Regions from separate parts of the Streptomyces sp. NPDC045846 genome, predicted to be linked through region 2. Evidence: riboswitches for the same ligand, from Rfam matches in the RefSeq annotation. Region 2 holds a riboswitch; each other region holds the start of a gene.
The links. A riboswitch is a leader RNA that binds a small molecule or an ion and turns the genes downstream of it on or off. The one in region 2 is predicted to bind cyclic di-AMP.
Positions count from the first base shown of each region.

Region 1: it holds a riboswitch for cyclic di-AMP, as region 2 does, so the genes downstream of both, AC07F3_RS29485 (transglycosylase family protein) here and AC07F3_RS11090 (transglycosylase SLT domain-containing protein) in region 2, are expected to answer to the same signal.
Region 3: it holds a riboswitch for cyclic di-AMP, as region 2 does, so the genes downstream of both, AC07F3_RS37590 (M23 family metallopeptidase) here and AC07F3_RS11090 (transglycosylase SLT domain-containing protein) in region 2, are expected to answer to the same signal.
Region 4: it holds a riboswitch for cyclic di-AMP, as region 2 does, so the genes downstream of both, AC07F3_RS31025 (M23 family metallopeptidase) here and AC07F3_RS11090 (transglycosylase SLT domain-containing protein) in region 2, are expected to answer to the same signal.

Region 1 covers NZ_JBWKKJ010000011.1:102,901-109,794, forward strand. The annotation lists gene AC07F3_RS29470 (DUF501 domain-containing protein) at 1-434, opposite strand, end outside; gene AC07F3_RS29475 (FtsB family cell division protein) at 465-953, opposite strand; gene eno (phosphopyruvate hydratase) at 1,057-2,343, opposite strand; gene AC07F3_RS29485 (transglycosylase family protein) at 2,599-3,294, opposite strand; cyclic di-AMP (ydaO/yuaA leader) riboswitch at 3,298-3,467, opposite strand; gene AC07F3_RS29490 (transglycosylase family protein) at 3,725-4,708, opposite strand; gene AC07F3_RS29495 (cytochrome P450 family protein) at 4,852-6,111, opposite strand; gene AC07F3_RS29500 (nucleoside triphosphate pyrophosphohydrolase) at 6,574-6,894, opposite strand, start outside.
Region 2 covers NZ_JBWKKJ010000003.1:452,992-459,885, reverse strand. The annotation lists gene AC07F3_RS11105 (hypothetical protein) at 1-465, shown strand, start outside; gene AC07F3_RS11100 (RraA family protein) at 550-1,173, opposite strand; gene AC07F3_RS11095 (carbohydrate kinase family protein) at 1,283-2,197, opposite strand; cyclic di-AMP (ydaO/yuaA leader) riboswitch at 2,636-2,819, shown strand; gene AC07F3_RS11090 (transglycosylase SLT domain-containing protein) at 2,822-3,616, shown strand; gene AC07F3_RS11085 (class I SAM-dependent methyltransferase) at 3,696-4,337, opposite strand; gene AC07F3_RS11080 (anti-sigma factor antagonist) at 4,646-5,083, shown strand; gene AC07F3_RS11075 (dihydrofolate reductase family protein) at 5,406-5,987, shown strand; gene AC07F3_RS11070 (nucleoside deaminase) at 6,028-6,477, shown strand; gene AC07F3_RS11065 (HAD family hydrolase) at 6,526-6,894, opposite strand, start outside.
Region 3 covers NZ_JBWKKJ010000021.1:18,617-25,510, reverse strand. The annotation lists gene AC07F3_RS37615 (hypothetical protein) at 1-487, shown strand, start outside; tRNA gene AC07F3_RS37610 (tRNA-Met) at 692-765, shown strand; gene AC07F3_RS37605 (MerR family transcriptional regulator) at 873-1,661, shown strand; gene AC07F3_RS37600 (hypothetical protein) at 1,732-1,977, shown strand; gene AC07F3_RS37595 (PP2C family protein-serine/threonine phosphatase) at 2,038-3,159, shown strand; cyclic di-AMP (ydaO/yuaA leader) riboswitch at 3,402-3,540, shown strand; gene AC07F3_RS37590 (M23 family metallopeptidase) at 3,552-4,619, shown strand; gene AC07F3_RS37585 (PrsW family intramembrane metalloprotease) at 4,801-6,252, opposite strand; gene trmB (tRNA (guanosine(46)-N7)-methyltransferase TrmB) at 6,300-6,894, opposite strand, start outside.
Region 4 covers NZ_JBWKKJ010000012.1:128,460-135,353, forward strand. The annotation lists gene AC07F3_RS31015 (M16 family metallopeptidase) at 1-866, shown strand, start outside; gene AC07F3_RS31020 (M16 family metallopeptidase) at 884-2,248, shown strand; cyclic di-AMP (ydaO/yuaA leader) riboswitch at 2,452-2,611, shown strand; gene AC07F3_RS31025 (M23 family metallopeptidase) at 2,625-3,389, shown strand; gene AC07F3_RS31030 (GntR family transcriptional regulator) at 3,562-4,239, shown strand; gene AC07F3_RS31035 (HPr family phosphocarrier protein) at 4,416-4,697, opposite strand; gene AC07F3_RS31040 (bifunctional acetate--CoA ligase family protein/GNAT family N-acetyltransferase) at 4,850-6,894, shown strand, end outside.

The DNA.
Region 1 (6,894 bases), on a different contig from region 2:
GGCCCGGCCGCCAGCGAGTGGCCCACGAGCACGTGCAGGCACTTCACCCGGTCCGGCATGCCGCCCGCGCTGGGGAAGCCCTCCAGGACCTCGATGGCGTCGCGGCGCGCGATGTAGTCCTCGTGCGCGGCGCGGTAGGCGGCGGCCAGCTCCGGGTCGCTCGCGAGGCGCTCCGTCATCTCCTTCATGACGCCGTTCGCCTCCAGGGTGCCGATCGCGGAGGCCGCGCGCGGGCACGTGAGGTAGTACGTCGTCGGGAACGGCGTGCCGTCCTCCAGGCGCGGGGCCGTCTCGACGACGTCCGGGTTGCCGCAGGGGCAGCGGTGCGCGATGGCGCGCAGCCCGCGCGGCGGGCGGCCGAGCTGCTGCTTGAAGGCGGCGATGTCCGCGTCGGTGGGCTCGGTGCGGTCGGTCTGGGGCGGGGGCGTTTCCATGCCTGGGTCAGTCTCTATCGCTAGCGGTGGTCAGTTGGCGGGACGGTCGGCCCGGTCGACGCCGTCCCAGAGGTTGGAGTGCCAGGCGCGTCCGGTCGCGCCCTTGTCCTCGCGGTGCTTGTCGGCCGCGCCCGGGTCGACGACGGTGAAGCCGGTCTCCCCCGGGAACTGCATGTGCAGGTGCTCGCGGGCCAGCTTCTCGATGTACGCGTCGTCCTGGAGCCGCGCCTTCTCGTCCCGCAGCCGCTCGACCGCTTGCTGGGCGTCGGCGGCCTTGCGCTGCTGGTCGGAGATGTCGGCGCGCTGCGAGACGTACTGCCGCATCGGGTAGGCGAGGGCCACGATCAGGGAGCAGAGCACCAGGGCGAGGAGGGCCGCCCGGCCGGTGAGCCGGGAGCGGCGGGCCTGGCGCTTGCTCTGCGAGCGGTAGACGCGGGCGGCGGTCTGCTCGCCGAGCACCTTGAGCCGGGCCGCGGTGGAGAACCGGTCGCGGTCACCGCCCTTGGCGTTCTTGCCCATCGCTCTCCCGCCTCCCCGTTACACACGGACGTCCCCGGACACGGTACGGGACCGCGGCCGGGGACGTACGTACGACTGGCTAGGGCGTCAGCCCTTCACGACGTCAGCCCTTGAAGCGGGGGAACGCGCTGCGGCCCGCGTACACGGCGGCGTCGTCGAGGATCTCCTCGATGCGCAGCAGCTGGTTGTACTTGGCGACGCGGTCCGAGCGGGCCGGGGCGCCGGTCTTGATCTGGCCGCAGTTCACCGCGACGGCGAGGTCGGCGATGGTGACGTCCTCGGTCTCGCCGGAGCGGTGCGACATCATGCACTTGAAGCCGTTGCGCTGGGCCATCTCGACGGCGTCCAGGGTCTCGGTCAGCGAACCGATCTGGTTGACCTTGACGAGCAGGGCGTTGGCGGAGCCCTCCTCGATGCCGCGCGACAGGCGCTCGGGGTTGGTCACGAACAGGTCGTCACCGACGATCTGGACCTTGGAGCCCAGGCGCGAGGTGATGGTGTTCCAGCCGGCCCAGTCGTCCTCGAACAGCGGGTCCTCGATGGAGACCAGCGGGTACGCGGAGACGAGCTCCTCGTAGTACTCGGTCATCTCGGCGGCCGAGCGGGACTTGCCCTCGAACTCGTACTTGCCGTCCTTGTAGAACTCGGACGCGGCGACGTCGAGCGCGAGCGCGATGTCCTTGCCCGGGGCGTAACCGGCTTCCTTGATGGCCTCGAGGATGAGGTCGAGGGCGGCGCGGTTGGACTCCAGGTTCGGCGCGAAGCCGCCCTCGTCACCGAGGCCGGTGGACAGGCCCTTGCGCTTCAGGACGCTCTTGAGCGTGTGGTAGACCTCGGCACCCCAGCGAAGGGCCTCGGAGAAGGACTCCGCGCCGATCGGGGCGATCATGAACTCCTGGATGTCCACGTTGGAGTCGGCGTGCGACCCGCCGTTGAGGATGTTCATCATCGGGACGGGCAGCAGGTGCGCGTTGGGGCCGCCCAGGTAGCGGAACAGCGGCAGGTCGCTGGCCTCGGAGGCGGCGTGCGCGACGGCGAGGGAGACGCCGAGGATGGCGTTGGCGCCGAGCGAGCCCTTGTTGTCCGTGGCGTCCAGGTCGAACATGGCCTGGTCGATCAGGCGCTGCTCGGTGGCGTCGTAGCCGACGAGCTCCGGGCCGATCTGCTCGATGACGGCGAGGACGGCCTTCTCGACACCCTTGCCGCCGTAGCGGTTCGGGTCGCCGTCGCGGAGCTCGATGGCCTCGAAGGCACCGGTGGAGGCGCCGGACGGAACTGCAGCACGGCCGGTGCTGCCGTCGTCGAGGCCGACCTCGACCTCGACCGTGGGGTTGCCTCGGGAGTCCAGGATTTCCCGGGCTACGACGACGTCGATGGACGGCACGAGCATCTCCTTCTGGGATGTGACGCTAGATGTGACGCAAGCAGTGCAGGGACATGCGGGGTCGCTTCGCCTTGCGACAAGAGCCTAACCGGCTCTGGAGCTCCGGCCAGCCGAGTGCCCGCCTCCTGGGACGAAAAAGGGCCCAAGGACCCTGATTCCCGGGCAAAGGACCACAACACTACTGCCCGGTAATGACGAAGCCCCGGCCCGGCGCGTACGGGGGGAACGCGCCGGGCCGGGGCGGCCTGAAGGGGGCGGGACTCAGCCGAGGTGCAGCTTCTGGCCCGGGAAGATCAGGTTCGCGTCCTTGACGATGTCCTTGTTCAGGTCGAACAGCTTCTGCCAGCCGCCCTTGACGCCGTTGGCCGCGGCGATGTTGCCGAGCGTGTCGCCGGACTTGACGGCGTACTCGCCGTTGCCCTGCTTGACCGGCTCGCTGCGCTGCTCGTCGCGGCTGGCCTTCGGCGCCGACTCGGCGCGCTCGGACTTCTGCTGCGGCTGGGCCTGCTGCTTCGGCTTGGACGGCTTCGACGGCTTCGACGAGGACGAGGAACCGGAGGTGTCCACGTCGGCCTTGCCGCCGCCCGAGGTCAGGTTGCCCGCACCGGCGCAGGACCAGGCACCCGGGCCCTGCATCGCGAGCAGCTTCTCGGCGGTGGCTATCTGCTGGCCCTTGGTGGCCAGGTCGGCGCGCGAGGCGTACTGGGTGCCGCCGGCGGCGGCCCAGGAGGACTGCGAGAACTGCAGGCCGCCGTAGTAGCCGTTGCCGGTGTTGATGGACCAGTTGCCGCCGGACTCGCACTGGGCGACGGCGTCCCAGGTCTGGACGGAGGCGGCGGAGGCGTTGCCCGCCGCCATCAGCGGGGCGGCCACGGCGGCGCCGGTGACACCGGCCAGCGTGGCGACACGGACGGCCTTGGACGGGCGGCGGTGCTTGCCCTTGCCGGAAAGCAGCATGGAGGTTCTCCTCACCGACGCCTGCGAGGTGAGCTGTCGGGTTCGGGCGTGAGCTGCCCGGCCGAGCGTCGGTGCGCCCGTCTTCACCCCAAGCCGGTTCCGGCAGTCATGTGAACTGCTGGGCCCGGCGCCTACCTTGGGTCCCCCGCTCCTGCCTACGGCGCATAAGCGTCGACTGTTCCCTCCGGCCGACGGCAGGATTCGGCGTGCTCGGTCGAAGGGGCTCGCGGTGACGAGCGAGAACGACGAAAACACACGCCCCGCCAATGTTCAAAGACGCACATCGCGGAGAAATCCCCCCTACTTGCGGCGACACAAGGGATGTTTCCGCAGGTGAGGGGCGGGACGGACGGACCGGGCAGACGGGACACGCCAGTTGGGGCGAAGAGACCCATGTCTCACTTGCGCAGAACGGACATAGGCCCGCGAACTAACCCTGCTTCGGCGCCGAGTTCGGGGTCGCGGCGGCGGCCGCCGTGGCCTTCAGGTCCAGGCTCTGGCCAGGCAGGATGAGGTTCGGGTCGGTGCCGATGAGGTGCTCGTTGGCGTGGTAGAGCGCGGGCCAGCCGCCCTCGATCTTGTTCGCGTCGGCGATGGCCGAGAGATTGTCGCCGGGGCGCACGGTGTAGTCGCCGCTCGCGGGAAGGGTGTTACCGGTCTCACGTGAGGCACCGTCACCTCGCGAGGGGTGCTGCCCCGCGTCGCGGCCGTCGGCCGGACTGCCCGGAGCGCCCGGCTCGGTCCGGCCGGCCGGCGCGCCCGAGGGGGTGCCGCCCGGAGCCGTGCCCGCGCTCTCCTCGGGCGAGGGCGCCCCGCGGTGCTTGCCGGGGGCCGCGGGGGTGGAGGCGGACGGCGCCGGGGACTTGGGCGGGTCGCTCGGCTTGGGGGCGCCCGGCGCGGGCGTGGCGGGCGCGGAGCCGCCCGGCGCCGGGGTGGCGCCCGGCGTCTTGGCCGGCGGGGTGCCGGGGGTCGCGGGGAGGGGCGCGGTCGTGCCGTCCGAGGTGTCGGGCACGCCCGGGTCGACGTTGGCCGAGCCGCCGCCCTTGGCGAGCCCGGCGCCGCTGCCGCAGTTCGCGAAGGCCCCCGGGCCCTTGGCCGCGAGCACCTTCTCGGCCACGGCTATCTGCTGGGCGCGGCTGGCCAGGTCGGCGCGCTGGGCGTACTCCGTGCCGCCGTACGCCTCCCATGTGGGCTGCGAGAACTGGAGGCCGCCGTACAGGCCGTTGCCGAGGTCGGCGCTCCACAGCCCGCCCGACTCACAGGCCGCGACCTGGTTCCAGGTGCTCGCGTCCGCGGCGTTCGCGCCGGTCGCGGCGAGCAGGGGAAGGGCGATGGCCGAGCCGGTCACTCCCGCCGCGACGACGAGAGCGGGTGCCTGGCGGGGTCGACGATGCCGTCCATTCCCGGAGCGCATGAATAAGGCCTTCCGTGTGACTGCTGAGCCGAATGAACGGTGAACGTAGCCGTACTCGAACGCCTGTCACAAGTCGATGCACCAGAGATCACATAAAAGTCACAGTCTTGACGGTCCGTCAGTTCCGGCCCGGTCCCGGCCGGTCAGCGGGGCGGCGTGAACTGGACCGGCAGGGTGCGCAGTCCGCGCATGATGAGCCCGCCGCGCCAGCGCAAATCGTCAGGTTCCGCCCCCAGCCGCAGGTCAGGAAGGCGCCGCAGCAGCGTCGCGAGCGCGGTCTGCCCTTCGAGCCGGGCGAGCGGGGCGCCGAGGCAGTAATGGATGCCGTGGCCGTACCCGAGGTGCTGGTTGTCCCTGCGGCCGAGGTCGAGGACGTCCGGGGCGGCGAAGCGCTCGGGGTCGCGGTCGGCGGCGGCGAGCACCACGAGCACCGGGTCGCCCGAGGCGATGTCCTGGCCGCCGATCGTCAGCGGCTCGGTGGCGAACCGCCAGGTCGCCAGCTCCACGGGCCCGTCGTACCGCAGCAGCTCCTCGACGCCGGTTTCGAGGAGGTCGCTCCGCCCGGCGGCGAGCGAGTCCTGGAGCCGCCCCCGCTGTCCGGGGTTGCGCAGCAGCGCGTACACCCCGTTGCCGATCAGGTTGACGGTGGTCTCGAACCCGGCGAAGAGCAGGATGAAGGCCATCGCGGCGGCCTCGTTCTCCGTCAGGTGCTCGCCGTGGTCGCTGGCCTCGATGAGCCGCGAGATGAGGTCGTCGCCGGGGTTCTCGCGCTTCTTGTGGATGAGCTCGGCGAGGTAGTCGCGCATCTTCTTCACCGAGCGGGCGACGCCGCCGCGCGGCCCGCCGCCGTGGCGGATCATCATGCCCGCCCAGTCCCGGAAGTCGTCCTGGTCCTCGCGCGGCACGCCGAGCAGGTCGCAGATGGCGTAGATGGGGAGCGGGAAGGCGAACTCGTGGATGAGGTCGGCCTCGCCCCGCGCCTCGAACGCGTCGATGAGCTGGTCGGTCAACTCCTGCACGCGGGGCGCGAATCGGGCGACCGTACGCGGGGTGAACGCCTTGGACACCAGGCGCCGCAGCCGGGTGTGGTCCGGCGGGTCGATGTTCAGCAGGTGCGTCATCAGCTCGGCCTTGCGCTCGCCCGGGATGCCGGTCCTGCCCCGGGCGTGGGCGGGCTCGTCGTGGTGCGCGGGGTTCTTGGAGAGCCGCTGGTCGGCGAGGGCCTGCCTGGCGTCCCCGTACCGCGTCACCAGCCACGCCTCGACACCGCTCGGCAGCCGGGTGCGGTGCACGGGGGCGTGCTCGCGCAGCCAGGCGTAGGCCGGGTACGGGTCGGTGGCGAACTCCCAGGTGAAGAGTTCGGGGGCGGGCGGGGCGGGCGGAAGGGGGTCGTTGTCCTGCACCCCTCGACCGTATCCGGGGGAGGGAAGCGCTGCCGAGCCGGTGCCGCGCGGCCACCCCCTGATCCCGGCCCGCTCCTCAATCGCCGGAGGGGCTGGGGGTTCCGCCGCCGAACCCACTTCCTTCCGTCCACCGTGCCCGGTCGCCCGCGCAGTTCCCCGCGCCCCCCTGCGGTCTGCGGACCGTGCCCGCTTCTCGCGCAGTTCCCCGCGCCCCTGGGTATGTCGGGCCTCGCAGGGTGCCCACGCGGGGCCCCGGCCCTCGGAGCCCTTCGGCCTGCGGGCCGTGCGTGGCTCGTCGCGCAGTTCCCCGCGCCCCTATCAGTGCTGGTGCGGGCCAGTGCTGGCATCTTTAGCCCGTCCGGCGATTGAGGACGAGCGCCCTTTAGGCGCGAACGGGGGTCTGGGGGCGGAGCCCCCAGGAGCGGGGTGGGGGCCTACCGGGGTCTGGGGCGGAGCCCTGGGTCAGGGGGATTCTGCTGCGCGGATCGACGCCCGGTAGGCGCGGGCGGCAGCCCGCAGCGCGCTCTCGGGGTCCACCCCCGCCGCCTCCGCCTCCGCCGCCAGCGCGAGAAGGCGGTAGCCCACGCCCTCCCCGGAGGGGAGCGGGACCTCAAGGCCCGCGGAACGCACCCGCGAGGACAGCTTCGCGGCCAGCGCGAGCGCGGGCTGCCCCAACGGCACCCCGTCCGTCACGGACGCCCGCCGCTTCTCCACCGCCTTCATCGCCAGCCAGTGCGCCTTGACCTCCTCCGGCGTCTCGGCGGTCTCGGAGCCGAAGACGTG
Region 2 (6,894 bases):
GATCCGGCCGAACTGGCCGAGGCGCTCGGAGGCCCGCCCGGCGTCCACCTCACCAGCGGAACGTATGAGGGGCCGGGCGCGGCCTGCCTGCGGATCGGCGAGGCCCGGTTGCCGTCCCTCGAACCCGCCGATCCGCTGGCCGTACGGCTGTTGCTGCTCGGCCACGGCCACGAGGAACCGGTCTCGTTCACGGCCGACGAGGTCGGCGAAGCCGGCCGCACCCTGGCCCGGTGGCGGCACGCGGTGGCCACCTGGGCCGCGCAGCCCTCGAAGCCGGTCCCGGCCGAGCTCAAGGGCGCCGCCCGTACCGCCCTGGACAACCGGCTGGACACCTCGGCCGCCCTGCGCCTGCTGGGCGATCTGGAGAGGGACGCCGAGGTGCCGCAGGGCGCGAAGTTCGAGACCTTCGCCTACCTGGACCGCGTCCTCGGCCTCGAACTCGTCCGCGAGGTGGGGACGGTGTGAGCCCCGCGACGGGTGGGCGCACCCACGCCCACCGGCCTAGAGCCGTCAACCGGCCATCACGCAACAGTCGTTGAGGGCCTGGGCTCAGCCCTGGAAACCGCCCTCGCTCAGCGCCTTGTCGATGCGCGCGCGGTGCGCCTCCTGCCACGCGTCGAGGGACTCGGCCGCCTCCTTGGCCACCTTCCGCCGGGCGTCGAGCAGCACCTGCTCCCGGCGCCCGTGGGGAGTGACCACGACGCCTTCCTCGTCGGCCACCACGACATCGCCCGCCGCAACCCGCACCCCACCGCATCGCACCGGCTCGTTGAGCGGGGTCACCGCGGACTTGGTCCCGGGGATGGGGATGACGCCCCGGGCGAACACGGGAAAGCCCGACTCACGGACCTCGGCGAGGTCGCGGATGACGCCGTCGGCCACGAACGCAGCGATTCCTCGGCGTTGGGCGACGGCGCACACGTTTCCGCCCGCCAGCGCGTAGTCCAGATCGCCCGATTCGACGACGATGACCGAGCCGGGCTCGGCGCGATGGATGGCCGCGTGCAGCATGAGGTTGTCCCCCGCGGGGCAGCGAACAGTGAATGCGGGACCGGCGACACGCGGCATCGGAGACCACAAAGGGCGAATTCCGATATCCATGACCTGTGCGCGGCCCAGAACGTCGGCGAGAGTCGTGGGGGAAAAGCTTTTGAATTCGCTGATGTCGTTCATGTTCTTCCTTATAGGACTTGATGGGGCGTAAGAAAGGCTGTTCAAAGCGCCGGTTGTGCGGCCATGGTGGCGGGGCGCGGGCTGCCCGGCGGTCAACGCCGAAATGATTTCAGGCGATCTGATCGGCCGCCAGCAGCTCCCTGAGGGAGAGGGGATCGGTGGCGGCCGGCGCGGTGCAGGCGTGGGCGCCGGCCACCGCGCCGAGTCGGCCGCATTCCCGTGCGTCCCGGCCGCTGAGCCTGCCGTACAGGAAGCCGCTGACATACGCGTCTCCCGCCCCGTTGGTGTCCACGACGGGGGCGCGCGGCGGCGCCGCCGGGACATGGTGCGGGGTGGAGTGGCCGTCGCGGGTGAGGACGTAGGAGCCGTCGGCTCCCGCCGTCGCGACCACGGTGTCCGCGCGGCCCTCGCGCAGGATCTCCCGCATCAGAGCGGTCGTGCCCGTGCCCGCGCCCGCCGCGCTGAGGAACACGAGGTCGGAGCGGAGGGCGAACTCCCGGTGGTGTTCGGCCAGTCCGTCCCAGTCGTGCAGATCGGTGGAGACGGGCACGCCGAGCTCCAGGATGTCGTCGTAGAGGAAGCGCGCGAAGTTCGTGATCGAGAGGTGGACGTGCCGGGCCCTGCGGAGCCGGGGCAGGTAGAAGTCCGGGGGCATCCGCAGGTCGGCCGGGTCGCGTGCGTCGTAGAACGACATCCGCCGGCCCTCGGCGTCCACCAGGTTCACCGCCCGGCGGGTGCCCGCGGCTGAGATCAGCGGGGCGAAGTCCACGTCCCCCTCGGCCAGCAGCCGGCGCACCTGGGACCCGGTCCAGTCGTCACCGATGCAGTCGATCAGGCCGACCTCGAGGCCGAGTGCCCGGGCCCCGAGGGCGACGTTCGCGCCCGTGTGGCCGGGCCACTCCTCGATGGGCCCGACCTGCACCGAGTCGGCGAGCGGGACCGGCAGGGAGTCGACCCGTACGACCGTGTCCACCCCCGTGCCTCCGACCACCAGGACGTCGTACTCCGTGCTCTCCCGGATCACCGTGCCACCTCTCCGCCGCCGGTCCCGCCGCGGAGGGCGGGCTGTGAGCATGATCCCCGGCCAGGGTGTGCGGGGTCACGTGTGCCGACCCGTCGTGGGAGGCCTGAGGGGCGACAGAAGTCCCGAGTGTCCCTATTGGGGTGTTATCGGATTCGCGACCCCCGGTTTTGAAATGTCCGAATTAGGGGTTAATGGATAACACTCACCTTTTTGTGATCGACCTGCCCGGACGCCCGCTGGGCGAGTGAAGTGGGTCACGTGGGCGAGGGGCGGCCGATCGGGCTCCGGTCCGTCATTTCGGCTCGGCGGAAAGCGAGTTGAGGGCCTTCGGAGGCACGGGTGGGGCGGGTGGATTTAAGTGGATCTATATCCCGGACGGGCCCCATTGAATTCTGGCCTTGTTTCCACTCGGCATATTCGTTTACGTTCACCGTCAATCCGGAAGGAACGCCGAATCCTGCCGCCGTCCGGAGCCTCCCAGACACGTACGGCAGGAGCGGGGGACCCAGGTAAGCCGCCGATCCGCATTCCGGAACGGCTGGGGTGAAGTCGCGTGTGCCGCGACCGGACATCTCCCGTCCGAACCCGACAGCTCACCTCGTAGGCGACGGAGAGGAAAACACCATGCCTGCAAAGGGCAAGCACCGCCGCCCCAAGTCCAGCCCGCTCTCCCGTGGCCTCGCCGCGGCAGGCACGGGCGGCGCCGTCCTGGCCATTCCGGTGATCGGTGCGACCACGGCCACCGCCGCTCCGGCGTCGGTCCACTCCGCCACCACGGCGAAGGTCGCGGCGCCCACCCGCGCGGCCGCCCAGCCGATCACGGCGGTGAAGGGCGCTTCCACGAGCTACGCCGTCGTCGCCGGGGACTCGCTCTCCAAGATCGCCGACGCCCTCAACGTGAGCGGCGGCTGGAAGCAGCTGTACCAGGACAACCAGAGCGTCATCGGCGGCAACCCCGCGATGATCCACCCCGGCCTGAAGCTCACCGTCGGCGCCCCGGCCGCCCGCGACGCCTCGGCCGGCCGGGCCGACCGCTCCGCCCGCCCGGCCACCCTCACCGCGGCCAGCACGGCCGCCGCGACCAGCGCGCCCGCGTACGCCAACAACCTGGACGGCTGGATCCGGCAGTCGCTGGACATCATGGCCCAGCACGGCATCCCCGGCAGCTACGACGGCATCTACCGCAACGTCATGCGCGAGTCCTCGGGCAACCCGCTGGCCATCAACAACTGGGACTCCAACGCGGTGGCCGGAACCCCCTCCAAGGGGCTGCTCCAGGTCATCCAGCCCACGTTCCTCGCCTTCCACGTGCCGGGTACGTCCCTGGACAGCTACGACCCGGTGGCCAACATCACCGCCGCGTGCAACTACGCCGCCAAGACGTACGGCTCGATCGACAACGTCTTCGGCGCGTACTGATCCGCCCGCGGGGCCGGGCGCGCTCGGGGCGCCCGGCCCCGCCGCGCGAGCGGCCCATCCGCCGCCCGGCGCGCGGCCGTCAGCTCCGGCGGGCCAGCAGATAGGCCCGCCGGGTCTCGGCCTCCTCGGCGTACGGGGCACGCTCCATCCGCATCTCCACGGCGAACCCCGCGTCCTCCAGCGCCCGGACGACGCGCCCGGTTTCGAGGAAGCGGAACTCGATGTCCACCTCGTGGCCCCACCACTCGTCCAGGTGCCGCACCTCCGAACCGAGGTGGAACGCGACGAGGAGCAGGCCGCCGGGCCGCAGCACCCGATGCGCCTCCTCGAAGGCGCCGTGCAGCTCGGACGGCGCCAGGTGGATGACCGAGTACAGCGCGACGGCCGCGCCGAACTCCCCGTCGGCGGCGGGCAGTTCCAGCAGGTCCCCCTCGCGGAAGTCCACATCGGGGAACGTGCGGCGCCCGAGGGCGACCATGGCGCCGGACAAGTCGATGCCGACCGCCTTCACGCCCTGCCCGGCGAGCAGGGCCGCCACGTGCCCCGGCCCGCAGCCGAGGTCCGCGACCGGCGCCCCCGCCTCCGTCTGCTCGACCAGGCTCGCGAGCAGCGCCCGGTCGAGCGGCTTGCCCGTGAGCTCGTCGAGCAGCCGGGCCGCGTAGGTCTCGGCCACGGCGTCGTAGCTCCGGCGTACCAGGTCGTGGCTTCCGTGATCTCCCATGGACGAGAGCATGACATCCGCCGCACGGGGGCGATCCCCGCGGGGCGAGCGCGTGGGCCACTTCGGCCCGGGCTGACGCCGTGCCGGGCCGGAGCCCCCGGAATCTGGGCTTCACTCCCCGTGTGCGGGGTTCAAACGGGGAGCGGCGCAAATTTCGTTCACCCCCCAGGGTGAACAAATCGAAGGCTGCACGTTTCTGCATACGGGGCTGTTTCTAGGGTGGTAGTGCGTCACCCCGGGACCACGGTGACTGCCCATTACCGAGTACCTCCGCGCCCGTGGGGGTCAGTTCTGGACCGGGAGCTGTCATGGGAACCACCGCTCGGCCATCCGTCTCGGCCCCCGTGCCGCTTCCGCCGGGGCTGTTGCCGGACCGGTGCTGCAACGCGCGTACGTACCTGATGCAGGGGTTCACCGTGGTCGAGGTCCACGGCACGGTCGACCTGGCCACCGCGCCCGGCGTGCAGTTGCACCTCGACGCCGCCACCCAGCCCGCCGGCGCCAGGGTGATCGTGGACCTCCGGCCCGTGGAGTTCTTCGACTGCGCCGTCCTGACCCTGCTGAGCCGTGCCTATCGCAGGATCCGGGACCGCAAGGGGCACCTCGGCGTCGTCTGCGCCCGGCCGTGGCATCTGAGGATCCTCACGGCGGGCGGCCTCGACGCCCTGTTCCGGTCGGCCGCCACGGTGGAGGAGGCCGCGCGCGTGGCGCTGGGCGGGGGCGTCGCCGGAGACAACCGGCGCTGACAGGAGCCGAGTTGGCTCTCGGTAGTGGGGGCTGTGGCCCGCAAGCCGACCATCCCGTACGCGCGGCAGTCGAGCGCGCTGGAGCGCGAACGGCCCTCGGAGACCCGAGAGCCTGCCTGGCGCGGCGGCGACGCCCCTGGCACGTCCGGTGAACTCTGGCTGAAATCAACCGGGTTGCGGCCGCGTGGTGCTCAGCAGTCGGGTGCGGATTTCGCGTCCTGTCAACGGGCCGCGCGGCACGGCGACAGAAGGAACCTCTCGTACCCGAAAGAGGCCGACGGGTGCGCGGAATTCCGGGCGGTGCGGGCGTATCGTCGCTCGGGTGACTGCGACGAGAAAGATCATCCATTCCGTGTCGGTCTCTCTCGACGGCTTCTTCGCGGGGCCCGAAGGGCACATCGACTGGCACCTGGTCGACGACGAGCTGCATCGGCACTTCAACGAACAGCTCGCCACCATGGGCGCTTTCCTGGAGGGGCGCGTCACCCATGAGCTCATGGCCGCGTACTGGCCGACCGCCGACGCGGATCCCGCGGCCCCTGCCGTGGTCGCCGAATTCGCCCGCATCTGGCGGGAGATGCCGAAGATCGTGTTCTCCCGGACCCTGGAGAAGGCCGAATGGAACGCGACGGTCCGGCACGAGGTCGACGTCGCCGAGATCGAGGCGCTCAAGGCGCGGCCCGGCGGGGACCTCGCGCTCGGCAGCGCCGATCTCGCCGCCACATTCAGGCGGCACGACCTGATCGACGAATACCACCTCTACATTCATCCCGTCCTCCTCGGCACGGGCAGGCGCCTCTTCGCGGTGCCCACCGGCATGCACAAGGTGCGCGTCGTCGAAACCCGTACGTTCGGCAACGGAGTCGTCCTGTTGCGCTATGCGCGGGACAGGATCGCGGCGTAACCGGTAATGCCGGTCGATTCGCAGCGGAGGGACGAGGAGCATGGAACAGGATCTGGCCCGGCAATGGCTGGCGACGGCCGTCGAGGAAGCCCGGGCGGGCCTCGCCGAGAACGGTATTCCGATCGGTGCGGCGCTCTACGCCGCCGACGGCACGGTGCTCGGCCGGGGACACAATCTGCGGGTGCAGGAGGGGGACCCGTCCCTGCACGCCGAGACGGCGGCATTCCGTGCCGCGGGACGACAGCGTTCCTATCGGGGCACGACGATGGTGACCACGCTGTCGCCGTGCTGGTATTGCAGCGGCCTGGTGCGGCAGTTCGGCATCTCCCGCGTGGTCGTGGGGGAGGACAGGACGTTCTGCGGCGGGCAGGAATGGCTGGCCCGGCACGGGGTGGAGATCGTGGTGCTCGACGACCCGGAATGCGTTTCGATCATGCGGGAATTCATCGCGGAGTATCCCGCCTTGTGGAACGAGGACATCGGGAAGTGACCATGGTCGGGACCGCGACGCAAACAGCCGTGGCTCTTGCCCGAGCCGTCAATCCGGTGTGCCTGTCCGGTCGTTGAGGTGGGGGGCCAGCTCGTGGAGATGGCCGATCGTGGTGACGGCCGCGGGCAGGTCCGTCGGGCGGGGCCCTGAGGTGATGAGGGCCGCGGACATGCCGTACGCCGCGGGGCCGAGGGCGTCGGCCCATGGGTTGTCGCCCACGAACAGGATGTCCTCGGGCGGGCGGCCCGCCGCCCGGGTCACCGCGGCGTAGAAGCGAGGATCGGGCTTGCGGACGCCCAGGGTGCCGGACAGCACCAGCGCGTCGAAGCAGTCCCCGATCCCGGCGGCCCGCAGGGTCCGTCGGCGCACCGGCACCGGGCGGTCCGTGTTGGCGGCCAGCACGCAGGTGAGGCCGCT
Region 3 (6,894 bases), on a different contig from region 2:
GGTGGAGGGCGACAACAGCGTCACCCTGCCCACGATCGCGAAGGGCTTCGGCGCCGCCTCCGGCGTGCGCACCCTGCCGCTGCGGATCACGCTGGGCGTCCACACCCAGATCAAGAAGGCCACCCCGATCACGGCCGAGGTCCGGGTGGCGCTGTCCTCCGACAACGACTACCCGTTCGGCGACGCCCAGGTGCAGTTCCCGCTCGGCCCGAAGAGCGAGGGGACCGCGCCCGCCGGGAAGCCGTCCGCCAAGCCCACCGGAACGCCGTCCGCGAAGCCCGCCTCCGCGTCCGCCGCGTCCGTCGCCGCCGCCCCGGCCGCCGCGGCCAACGCCAACCTGACCACCGCCCCGGCCACCGGCAGCCTCGCCCACACCGGCACGGACTCCCGCACCGGCCTGTACGCCGGTGTCGCCGCCGCCCTGGTCGCCCTCGGCGGAGCGGTCACCTGGCTCGGCGCGCGCCGCCGTCGCGGCTCGTCCGTCTGACCCGGTCACCCCGCACGCCCCGAGGGGCCCGGCACCGGCGCGAAGCGCCAACTGCCGGGCCCCTCAAGCGTGTTCGGCCCCCGACGGTGCGGCGCGTCCGGTGGCGCCGACCGGCGGGTGGGCGCATGGCTCCCGCCGACGCGGGGGCGGAACGGTAAATGGTGCGGAGCACCTCTCCGAATGGCGTACAGTTGTGTTTACCGACGCGGGGTGGAGCAGCTCGGTAGCTCGCTGGGCTCATAACCCAGAGGTCGCAGGTTCAAATCCTGTCCCCGCTACTGAACGAAGAGGCCCGGCACTTTCGAGTGCCGGGCCTCTTCGCGTTTCCCGGTGCCGCCCGACGACGCTTGACCTTTACGCAACGTCAAGTTCTAGCGTGGTCGATGTGAACAGCAAGGAGTGGTCGATCCAGGAGATCGCCAAGAAGGCCGGGACGACGAGCCGCACCCTCCGGCACTACGGAGACCTCGGCCTGCTCGCCCCGAGCCGGATCGGAAGCAACGGTTACCGCTACTACGACCAGGCGGCCCTGGTCCGCCTCCAGCGGATCCTGCTCCTGCGGGAGCTGGGCCTGTCGCTGCCGGTGATCGGCGAGGTCCTGGAGGGCGAACGCGATCCGAGCGCCGCCCTGCGCACCCATCTGCGCCTCCTGGAACAGGAGCGCGAGCGCATCGCGCGGCAGATCGCGTCCGTGCGGACCACCCTGCACAAGACCGAGAAGGGAGAAGAGCTCATGGCCGAGGAAGTGTTCGACGGCTTCGACCACACGCGGTACGAGGAGGAGGTGACCCGGCGCTGGGGCCGGGAGGCCTACCGCAAGAGCGACCGCTGGTGGCGCTCGCTCACCGAGGAGCAGAAGAAGGGGTTCCTCAAGGAGCACGAGGACATCGCCCGGGACTGGGGAGCCGCCCACGCGGCCGCCCACGCCGCCGACGGCGACGTGGCCCAGGACATCGCGCGGCGCCACGTCGCCTGGCTGTCCGCCACCGCGCCCGCGGGCAGGTCGTACGTCATCGGCCTCGGCCGGATGTACGTCGAGGACCCGCGCTTCGGCGTCAACTACGACAAGCACGGCGAGGGGACGGCGGAATTCGTCCGGGACGCCCTGACGGTGTACGCCGAGCGGCACCTCACCGACGGTCCGGCCGCCACCGGGAGCACGTGCGCGGAGTAGTCTCGCGCTCGCCATGAGTGAGCACGGGAGAGCGGCGACGCGGTCGGGACAGCGAAGGACACGGCGGAAGGTGCCTGCCGTGCTGCTGCTCGTCGTCTGCGCGCTCGTCCTGAGCGGCTGTGAGAAGACGGCCGGGCCCGCCCCGGTCGCCCGGGTGCCGGCCGCCGGGACCGCGGCCCCCGCGCACGGCTGCCGACTGAACCGCGGCGGCTGGGTCGAGCTGCCGTGCGTGCCCGATCGGGGCGCGAACCACCGCCACACCCCAGGGAGCTGCGCCCGGGGACGCCCGGGCCCGCACCGCTGCCGCCGCCACTGACCGGCACCCGCTTGGGCGCGCCGAGTCGCCGGGGCGGCCGGAAGGCGCCAGGCTGGACGGGTGCGGCAGGCAGCGGAGGGCGACGGGCGCCTGGTACGGGCGCTACCCGTACTGCTCATCGTCGTCGGCTTCGTCTCCGACGCCTCGACCCCGCCCGACCTGACGTTCGCCGCGCTGTTCGCCGGCGCCCCCGTGATCGCCGCCCCGTTCCACTCGGCCCGCGCCACCGCCGCCATCGGCCTGGGCTCGATGCTCGCGGTGGTGGCGCTCTGGTTCATACACGATCTTCCCAACCTGGGTGAAGGCGCCAGCGAGCTGTTCACCGTGCTGACGGTGGGTGCCCTGGCCCTCGTCATCAACCGCATCCTGCGCCGCAGCGACGAGCAGCTCGCCTCGGCCCGCGTCATCGCCGAGACAGCGCAGCGCGCCGTCCTGCCCACGCCCGCGGCCCGGATCGGCGGCCTCCACGTGGCCGCGCGGTACGAGGCGGCGCAGGCGGACGCCTTCATCGGCGGTGACCTGTTCGCCGTGCAGGACACCCCGTACGGGGTGCGGCTCATCGTCGGTGACGTACGCGGCAAGGGCCTCCAGGCGGTGGAGGCCGTCGCCGTGGTGATCGGCGCCTTCCGCGAGGCCGCCGAGCACGAGTCGTCCCTGGAGGCGGTGACCCAGCGCCTGGAGCGGGCGCTGGCCCGCGAGGGCACCCGCCGCGACCGGCTCGACGCGGTCGAGGGGTTCACCACCGCGCTGCTCGCCGAGATCCCGCGCGGCGACGGCACCGTACGTCTGGTGAACCGGGGGCACCCCGAGCCGTTCCTGCTGCACGCGGACGGCTCCCTCGACACCCTCGTGCCGAGCGAGCCCGCGCTGCCGCTCGGCATGGCGGACCTCGGGGTGTGGCCGGACCGGTCCGATCCGCACCCCTTTCCCGCCGGGTCGACGCTGCTCCTCTACACCGACGGCCTGTCCGAGGCGCGGGACGCCGAGGGAGTCTTCTACGACCCGGGCACCCGGCTGCGCGGGGCGATCTTCCCCGGCCCGGAGGAGGTCCTGGACGCGCTCGTCGACGACGTGCGCCGGTACACGGGCGGCGGCGCGAGCGACGACATGGCGCTGCTCGCGGTGACCCGGCCGAGCGAGGGGCAGCCCGAGCGGCGGCGCACCGTCAGGATCGTGAAATGAGGCGCTCACGGTGCGTGCCCGAAGGGTGTCGCTGCGCATAACAATTGACACACCGTCAGAAATGGAGTGTGACGCGCGTGACCCCGAGGAGCCGTCAACTCGCCCGGCTTGGCCCGGCTATGGTGCGGTAAGTCCAGGCCAGGACCGTTAACGATCAGTGGGAACGGCTTGGAAACCACCCCTGCTGTCTATTAACGTTCGATAACGCAGCGCGGTCGTCCCAGCCGCCGCCAAGGCGGCGCCGCGCGCCTGCGCCGAATTCCGCAAGGGAACCGGGGAACCACCAACTTGGGGTGAATCGGGCGCCTTCCCGGGCGCTCGTAGGAGACCTTCCTGCTCCGAACCCGTCAGCTAACCCGGTAGGCGAGAAGGAAGGAAAGGAGCGCGCCTTCGTGGCGTCCAACGAGCCTGCCCTCGACACCCCCATGCCTCCGCATTCGCTGTACGGGGACGTACCCGGCGAGACCGAGAGCTGGGAGGAGTGGGACCCGACCGAGGAGTCCGTCCGCCCGGTACGCGGCCGCCACCGGGTGGCCAAGCAGCGCGGCGGCCTCGCCCGCAGCTCCACCGTCCTCGGCGTCGGCGTCATAGCCGCGGTCGGCGCGGGCGGCATGGCCACCGCGCAGACCAAGCCGCCGGTCTCCATATCCCTGCCCGACTCCGTCAAGGACAACCTGCCCGACCTCGGGTCGCTGCCCGGCGTCGGCGAACTCGTCGCGCACGGCGCGGACGCCCCGAAGACCGCCGCGGCCCGGGCCGACCAGAAGATCGCCGCCGCGCCGCTCACCATGGCCGGCCTGTCCACCGCCGAGGCCGAACAGGGCGCCACCGACGCCGGTGAGGCGCTGCGCGCCCGCATCCTCCAGCAGGCCGAGCAGCAGAAGGCCGGTGCGGCGGCCGAGGCGAAGGCGGCCGCGCAGAAGGCCGCCGCCGAGAAGGCGGCCGCCGAGGCCAAGGCCAAGCAGGACGCGGCCACCGCCCAGGCCGCGGCCGACAAGAAGGCGGCCGAGGAGGCCGCGGCGAAGAAGGCGGAGGAGGAGCGGCTCGCCAAGCTGGCCGCGAGCTACTCGCTGCCGGTGGGCTCGTACACGCTCACCTCCACGTTCGGCGAGGCCGGCTCGATGTGGTCCTCCGGCCACCACACCGGCCTCGACTTCGCGGCCCCGACGGGTACGCCGCTCAAGGCGATCCACTCCGGGACGATCAAGTCGGCGGGCTGGGCGGGGGCGTACGGCTACCGCACGGTCATCGCGCTCGACGACGGCAGCGAGCTCTGGTACTGCCACCAGTCGTCCCTCGCGGTGTCGGTGGGGCAGCAGGTGGCGGCGGGGGATGTCATCGGGCGCGTCGGTGCGACGGGGAATGTGACCGGGCCGCATCTGCACCTGGAGGTGCACACGCCGTCCGGTACGGGTATCGATCCCATGGCCTGGCTTCAGTCGAAGGGCCTCAATCCCTGAGGTGGCCCTGCGGGGTGGCCCGTTTCGCGCAGTTCCTCGCGCCCCTTGATGCGCTGTCGTCCGTCCGGCGTGGGTGGTTGCTCGCGCAGTTCCCCGCGCCCCTGAACCCCTCTTTCGTCTGCGGGCCGTGACCGCTTGCTCGCGCAGTTCCCCGCGCCCCTTGGCCCGTTTTGGTCTGGGGTCAGTGCAAGTACGGGTTGTGGTGGGCCGGGGCTGGTTGGTTGTAGGGGGGATGCGGAGCGTAGGGCGTGTACTGCACGTGCTGGGTGTAGGGGTGCGGGGGGCCCGGCTGTGGGGGCAGCCAGATCCGGCCCGTCGCGCCCGCCGCGTACAGCAGCGCCGGGGCTGCGACCGGCTTGCGCTCCCACAGATGGTGGAGCAGCTCCTGCTCGCGGGCCGCGAAGTCGGGCCCAGGGCCGGTGGCTCCCGCGCTGCGGTAGGCGCGGTGGCGCAGGAAGGCGAGCGCGGTCGCGAACGCCTCGTACTCGGCGACCGCCCGTGCCGCGGGCTTCCCGCCGAAGCGGTGGTGCGCGAAGTCGCGGGCTGTGGCGCGGGCCCGCATCGAGGACAGCGCGAGCGGCTCGGCGGGACCGAGCCAGCCGGCCGCGGCGTACGCGGGCAGCTCGGCGGCGATCGTCCGCAGCTCGCGCTGGCGGCTCCAGATCGCGAGCCAGGTCAGCAGCCCGAACACCGGCACCATGAAGGCCCCGTACACGATGTAGAAGCCGTACACCCCGAACAGCGTCGAACTGTTCCACAGGGCGTGCATGCCCATCGCGCACACCAGGCCCAGCAGCGGGAAGGCGACCCGGCGCAGCCGCCTGCCGGGCGGCGCGAGCGCGGCCATGCCGAAGCCGATGCCGGTCAGCACGGTGAACAGGGGGTGCGCGAACGGCGACATGACGACCCGTACGAAGAACGTCGCCGCCGTGGTCGAGGCGAGGCCCCCGCTGTGGCTGGCCTGGTCCTCTCCGAAGGCGTTGCCCAGGTACAGGATGTTCTCGGTGAAGGCGAAGCCGGTGGCGGTGAAACCGGCGAAGACGACGCCGTCGACGATCCCCTTGAAGTCGCGTCTGCGGAAGAGGAACAGCAGCAGGACGGCCACCGCCTTCGCGCTCTCCTCGACGATGGGCGCTATGACGCTGGCGCCCAGATGGTCGGCGGAGGACGGGTCGGCGGTGGCCGTGGCTATCCAGCGCGTCGCGAACGAGTTGGCGATGATCGCGACCAGGGCGGCGGCGCAGGCGCCCCACGACAGGGCGAACAGGAGGTTGCGCCACGGGCCGGGATCGACCCGGTCCAGCCAGCGGAACGCGGCGCCGAGCAGCGGCACCGGAAGCACCGCGAGCCCGAGCCCCACCAGGAAGCCCTCGGTGCCGGTCTGGTCCCGTACGAGAGCGAAGATGACCAGGCCGCACAGCGCGAGCAGGGTGATCAGCGCGCCCGCGCGGACCGCCTTGGAACGCCAGAAGTCGCGGCGCGGGCGGTAGCGCCACTTCGCCCGGTCCGGCGGGACCGCGTCGAACCGGGGCTCGTCCGCGCACGCCGGAACGGGCTGGGCCGTGAGACCCGGCCCGGCCTGCTGGGGCGCCTGCCCGGGGTGCGGGCGGTGCGGAAGCGACTCGAAGGACACCAGACGACCCTAACGAGGGTCACTGACAATGCGCGACGGTGCCTGCACTACCCGCTGTGCCCGACACGCCGGAACAGCAGGTCGTGCACGACGTGGCCCTTGTCGAGGCCCTGGCCCTCGAACCGGGTCAGCGGCCGGAACGCGGGGCGGGGCGCGTAGCCGCCGCCCTCGACCGTGTTCTCGAAGTCGGGGTGGGCTTCGAGGACTTCCAGCATCTGCTCGGCGTAGTCCTCCCAGTCCGTCGCGCAGTGCAGTACCGCGCCGGGCTTCATCCGCGTCGCGGCGAGCGAGAGGAACTCGGGCTGGATCAGGCGGCGCTTGTGGTGCCGCTTCTTGGGCCACGGGTCGGGGAAGTACACGCGCAGGCCGTCCAGGGCGTCCGGCTCCAGCATTTCGCGCAGCAGGATGATCGCGTCGCCGTTGGCCACGCGGACGTTGCTCAGGCCGCCGCGCTCGGCGAGGCCGAGGAGGTTGCCCTGGCCGGGGGTGTGCACGTCGACCGCGAGGATGCCGGTGGACGGGTCGTCCGCGGCCATCTGCGCGGTGGCCTCGCCCATGCCGAAGCCGATCTCCAGGACCACGGGGAGGCCGTCGAACATCTCGGCCAGATCGATCCTGCGCAGCCCGTCGATGTCGAAGCCC
Region 4 (6,894 bases), on a different contig from region 2:
TGACCGCCCTCGCCTACCCCGAGGGCCACCCCTACCACCACACGCCGATCGGCTCGATGGCCGACCTGGACGCGGCCACCCTGGAAGACGCTCGGCACTTCTTCCGTACCTATTACGCGCCCAACAACGCGGTGCTCGCGGTGGTCGGCGACATCGACCCCGCGCAGACGCTGGCCTGGGTGGAGAAGTACTTCGGCTCCATCCCCGCCCACGACGGCAAGCAGCCGCCGCGCGACGGCACGCTGCCGGGCACCATGGGCGGGCAGCTGCGCGAGGTCGTCGAGGAGGACGTCCCGGCCCGCGCGCTGATGGCCGCCTACCGGCTGCCCCACGACGGCACCCGCGAGGCCGACGCCGCCGACCTGGCGCTCACCGTCCTCGGCGGCGGCGAGTCCTCCCGGCTGCACAACCGCCTGGTCCGCCGCGACCAGAGCGCGGTGGCCGCCGGATTCGGCCTGCTGCGGCTCGCCGGGGCGCCCTCGCTCGGCTGGCTGGACGTCAAGACGTCCGCGGGCGTCGAGGTCCCCGACATCGAGGCCGCGGTCGACGAGGAGCTCGCGCGGTTCGCCGAGGAGGGCCCCACCGACGAGGAGATGGAGCGCGCCCAGGCCCAGTTGGAGCGCGAGTGGCTCGACCGGCTCGGCACGGTCGCCGGCCGCGCCGACGAACTGTGCCGGTACGCCGTGCTGTTCGGCGACCCGCAGCTCGCCCTGACCGCGGTCGACCGCGTCCTGGACATCACCGCCGCCGAGGTCAAGGCGGTCGCCGCGGCGACGCTGCGCCCCGACAACCGGGCGGTCCTGGTGTACGAGCCCATCGCGGCACCCGAGGCAGGCAACGAAGAGGAAGAAGAGGCGGGCCAGTGACGGACGCTGTCGTGACCATGGAGTTCCACCCGCAGCCGGCCGCCGGCACCCCCACGCCGTGGGCCTTCCCGGCCCCCGAGCGCGGCACGCTCGCCAACGGCGTGACCGTGTTGCGCTGCCACCGGCCCGGCCAGCAGGTCGTCGCCGTGGAGATCTTCCTCGCGGCCCCGCTGGACGCCGAGCCCGAGGGCCTCGACGGCGTCGCCACCATCATGGCGCGCGCCCTGACCGAGGGCACCGACAAGCACTCGGCCGAGGAGTTCGCCGCCGAGCTGGAGCGGTGCGGCGCCACCATCGACGCACACGCCGACCACCCCGGCGTGCGGGTCTCCCTCGAAGTGCCGGTCTCGCGGCTGCCCAAGGCGCTCTCGCTGCTCGCCGAGGCGCTGCGGGCCCCCGCGTTCGCCGACTCCGAGATCGAGCGGCTGGTGCGCAACCGGCTCGACGAGATCCCGCACGAGCAGGCCAACCCGGCCCGGCGGGCCGCCAAGCAGCTCTCCAAGGAGCTGTTCCCGGCCTCCGCGCGCATGTCCCGGCCCCGCCAGGGCACCGAGGAGACCGTCGCCCCGATCGACGCCGCCGCGGTGCGCGCCTTCTACGAGGCGTACGTGCGGCCCGCGACGACGGTGGCCGTGGTTGTCGGCGACCTGTCGGGCACCGACCTCGACGCGATCCTCGCGGACACCCTGGGCGACTGGACGGGCGACCCCGCGGAGCCGCGCCCCGTCCCGCCGATCACCGCCGACGACACCGGCCGGGTCGTCATCGTGGACCGCCCCGGCGCGGTCCAGACCCAGCTGCTCATCGGCCGCATCGGCGCCGACCGGCACGACCGGGTCTGGGCGGCCCAGGTGCTCGGCACGTACTGCCTGGGCGGCACCCTGACCTCCCGCCTCGACCGCGTGCTGCGCGAGGAGAAGGGCTACACCTACGGGGTGCGCGCGTTCGGCCAGGTGCTGCGCTCGGGGCCGGACGGCGGCGCCGCGATGCTCGCCATCAGCGGCTCGGTCGACACCCCGAACACCGGCCCGGCCCTCGACGACCTGTGGAAGGTGCTGCGCACGCTGGCCGCGGAGGGCCTCACCGACGCCGAGCGCGAGACGGCCGTGCAGAACCTGGTCGGCGTCGCGCCGCTCAAGTACGAGACGGCCGCGGCCGTCGCGGCGACGCTGGCCGACCAGGTCGAGCAGTTCCTGCCGGACGACTACCAGGCCCAGCTGTACGCGCTGCTCGCCGAGACCGGCACCGTGGAGGCGACGGCGGCCGTCGTCAACGCCTTCCCGGCCGACCGGCTCGTCACCGTGCTCGTGGGCGACGCCGCGCAGATCGAGGAGCCCGTCCGGGCGCTCGGAATCGGTGAAGTGACCGTCGTCACCGGCTGATTGAGGCCCGCGCGAGCGGAGACACAGGGGACCCCGGTGGCGGATGCGCCGCCGGGGTCCCCCCTTATGTCCGGTTTATTGGGGAGGTTGCCTGTCTGTCATGTGGCGTGCGCTACAAAATCCTGTGTGTGTTTGGTGATTGAAAGATCAGCCGTCTAGCGTCGGTCCCGCTGTCCGTCACCACCCGTCGCAGCCGCGGCACCGGACAGTGATCGCCGAGTCCCCGATGGCGCGAGCCAGGGGAGCCGGGGACCCACTCAGTCCCTGGGGTGAATCGGACGCCTCCGCCCGCGGAGGAGCCCGTAGGAGACCTTCCTGCTCCGAACCCGTCAGCTAACCCGGTAGGCGAGATGGAAGGAAAGGACACCGCCACTCCATGGCGTTCACCCGTGCCACCGGGAAGCACCGCGCGCCCAGCCGCATGACGCGCCGCAGCGCGAACATCGCGGGCATCGCCACCCTCGCCACCGCCGGAGTCGTAGGCACCCTCGCCTCCCCGGCCGTCGCCGCCCCGAGCGCCACCGCCGACACCGGCCTCACCCAGGCCATCGTCATCGGCGACACCCTCGCGGACCAGCTGGGCGCCCAGGCCGACGCGCAGAAGCAGGCCGCCGTGAAGGCCCGGGCGAAGGCCGAGGCCGAGGCGGCCGCCAAGGCCAAGGCGGAGCAGCGGGCCAAGGAGGACCGCGAGGCCAAGGAGCGGGCCGCGCGCGAGGCCGAGCGCAAGCGCCTCAACACCTTCGTGGCCCCCATATCCGACAGCTATGTGTCCACCGGCTACAAGACCGGCGGCTCGATCTGGTCGTCGGGCAGCCACACCGGCATCGATTTCCACGCGGCGAGCGGCACTTCGGTGCACGCCGTCGGCCTGGGCACCGTCGTCGAGGCGGGCTGGGGCGGGGCGTACGGCAACAACATCGTGATCCGGATGAACGACGGCACGTACACCCAGTACGGCCACCTCTCGGTCATCCAGGTCTCCGTCGGCCAGTCCGTCGAGCCCGGCCAGCAGATCGCGCTGTCGGGCGACACCGGCAACACCACCGGCCCGCACCTGCACTTCGAGGCCCGCACGGGCCCGCAGTACGGCTCGGACATCGACCCCGTCGCCTATCTGCGCTCGCACGGCGTCAACGTCTAGGACGTACCCGCGCGCACCGAAGGCCTCCGGCACACAGCCGGGGGCCTTCGTCGTTGGCCGGAAGAAATCCATCGGTTCCGGCCCGTCACCGGGAATTAACAAGGGCTGCCATAGAGTCGCGGAAAAGACGTCCATCGACCGCGTTGCGCGGGGATCAGGCGGAGGTTCGGCCATGCGCATTCCGGCGCATTCGGTATGCACGGCAATCCGCGACGACATTGTCTCGGGTGTCTTCGAGCGCGGCGGCCGGCTCGCCGAGGAGGTCCTCGCGCGCCGGTACGGGGTCTCCCGCGTGCCGGTCCGCGAGGCCCTGCGCACCCTGGAGTCCGAGGGCTTCGTGACCACCCGCAGGCACGCGGGCGCCTGTGTGGCCGAGCCCACCGAGCTGGAGGCCGCCGACCTCCTCGAACTGCGCGCGCTCCTGGAGCCGTTGGCCGCCGCGCGGGCCGCCGGGCGCCGGGGCGAGGCCCATCTCAAGGTGCTGCGCGGCCTGGTGAGGCTAGGTCAGGACCGGGCCAGGCGCGGTCAGGGCGAGGATCTGCGCTCACTGGGCGGCTGGTTCCACGAGACGCTGGCCCAGGCCTCCGCGAGCCCCGGACTCATCGCGCTGCTCACGCAGGTGCGGCACAAGGTCGCCTGGATGTACGTGGTCGACGGGACGGTCCGCCCGGTGGAGACCTGGGCCGAACGCGGCGCCATCACCGACGCGGTGGCCCGCGGCGACGCCGAACGCGCCCGCTCGCTCACCGCCCTGCACGCCGAGCGATCCTTTTCCGCCCATCGGCTGCGCGGGGCCGCGGCCGTGAGAACTCCGCAACCTCCCGTCAACACCGCGAGCGCCCGCGCTTAACAGGGGTGCCGTATACAAAGGAGGCGAAAAGCGCGGCCGCATTTCGCTGCCCGGAATTCGGGGCCCGGCGGTCTTTCGCGCAATCCGTCAAAGCTGTCGGCCCGGGGCGGGGAAAACGAAAGGACCGCCTCTCCCCGATGCGGAAGCGGCGGTCCTTCGACGTGACGTCGACCGGATCAGACGGTCTCGGGGAGCTCCTCGAGACCCTCGGCGACCAGCTTGGCCAGCCGGTCGAGCGCGGCGTCCGCGCCCTCGGCGTCGGAGGCCAGCACGATCTCCTCGCCGCCCTGCGCACCCAGGCCGAGCACCGCGAGCATGGACGCGGCGTTGACCGGGTTGCCGTCGGCCTTGGCGATGGTCATGGGGACTCCGGCGGCCGTGGCGGCACGGACGAAGATGGACGCGGGGCGGGCGTGCAGGCCCTCGGCCCAGCCGACGTTGACGCGGCGCTCAGCCATGGTGTTGCCCTTCGAAATCTCTGACGGTTGTCTAGACCAGTCTCTCATGTGGTGCGCGGTGCTCGTACCGACCATAGGCCCCAGTGTCCCGCCGATCGGCCCTCCCCACCTTGCCCCGCCCCGCACGGCCGCGCGACCCGTACGCTTTCGGTATGACGACGGCGTCCGACCCCGCGTACCCCGCTCACTGGGAGGCCGACGTGGTGCTGCGCGACGGCGGCACCGCGCGTATCCGGCCCATCACCACCGAGGACGCCGAGCGGCTGGTCTCCTTCTACGAGCTGGTCTCGGACGAGTCGAAGTACTACCGCTTCTTCGCGCCCTACCCCCGGCTCTCCGCGAAGGACGTCCACCGCTTCACCCATCACGACTACGTCGACCGGGTCGGACTGGCCGCCACGGTCGGGGGCGAGTTCATCGCGACGGTCCGCTACGACCGCATCAACGCCCAGGGCCGCCCCGCGTCCGCCCCCGCCGACGAGGCCGAGGTCGCCTTCCTCGTGCAGGACGCCCACCAGGGCCGGGGCGTCGCCTCCACCCTGCTCGAACACATCGCGGCGGTCGCCCGGGAGCGGGGCATCCGGCGGTTCGCGGCCGAGGTGCTCCCGGCCAACAGCAAGATGATCAAGGTGTTCACGGACGCCGGCTACCAGCAGAAGCGGTCCTTCGAGGACGGCTCGGTCCACCTCACCCTCGACCTGGAGCCCACCGCCGAGTCGCTCGCCGTGCAGCGGGCCCGTGAGCACCGCGCCGAGGCCCGCTCCGTGCAGCGCCTGCTGGCCCCCGGCTCGGTCGCGGTCATCGGCACCGGCCGGGCCCCGGGCGGCGTCGGCCGCGCCGTCCTGCGCAACCTCCTGGACGCCGGGTTCACCGGCCGCGTCCACGCCGTGAACAAGGCGCTCGGCGAGGGGCGGCACGAACTCGACGGCGTCCCCGCCTTCTCCTCCGTCGGCGCCATCGGCGAGCCGGTCGACCTGGCGATCGTCGCGGTGCCCGCCGAGCGGGTGCCCGAAGCGGTCGCCGACTGCGGCGAGCACGGCGTCCAGGGCCTCGTCGTCCTGGCGGCCGACTACGCCGAGAGCGGCCCGCACGGCAGGGAGCGCCAGCGCGCCCTGGTCCGCCAGGCCCGCTCGTACGGCATGCGCCTGATCGGCCCCAACGCCTTCGGGATCATCAACACCGCGGCCGGGGTGCGGCTGAACGCCTCGCTGGCCCCGCAGTCGCCGCCCGCGGGCCGGATCGGCCTGTTCACCCAGTCCGGCGCGATCGGCATAGCCCTCCTGTCGGGTCTCTACCGGCGCGGCGCGGGCCTGTCGACGTTCATCTCCTCAGGCAACCGCGCCGACCTGTCCGGCAACGACTTCCTCCAGTACTGGCACGAGGACCCCGACACGGACGTGGTCCTGCTCTACCTCGAATCCATCGGGAACCCGCGGAAGTTCACCCGCCTGGCCCGCCGCACCGCCGCGGCGAAGCCCGTCGTGGTCGTGAAGGGCGCCCGGCACAGCGGGACGACCCCGCCGGGCCACGCCGTGCCGGTGACCCGGGTGCCGGACGCCACCGTCTCGGCGCTGCTGCGCCAGGCGGGAGTGATCCTGGTCGGCACGGTCACCGAACTCGTCGACGCGGGCCTGCTGCTCGCGGGCCAGCCGCTGCCCGCGGGGCCGCGCGTGGCCATCCTCGGCAACTCCGAATCGCTCGGCCTGCTGACCTACGACGCCTGTCTGACCGAGGGGCTGCGCCCGCTCAGGCCGCTCGACCTGACGACCGCCGCGACCCCGGCCGACTTCCGCGCCGCGCTCGCGGCGGCCCTCGCGGACGACGCCTGCGACGCGGTGGTGGTGACGGCCATCCCCTGGGTCGGCGAGAACGGGGCCATGGAGTCCGGCGACGGCCAGGTCCTCGCCGACGCCCTGCGCGAGGCCGCCTCCACCGCCCCCGCCAAGCCCGTCGCCGTGGTCCACGTGGAGATCGGCGGCCTGGCCGAGGCCCTGTCGGCGGCGGCCCGCACGGTGAACAAGGCGGCGCCCCGAGCACGGCCCGCCACCTCGCGGCCCCCCGCGGATCACGCCACGCCCGTCGCCGCCCGGACCCCGGCGGATCCGGTACCGCCCGGCGCTGGTCCGCTCCCGGCGCATCCGGCTCCACCGGCGTTCGAGGAGAAGGGGCCGCGGGACAATTCCCCCGGCGCCCCCGC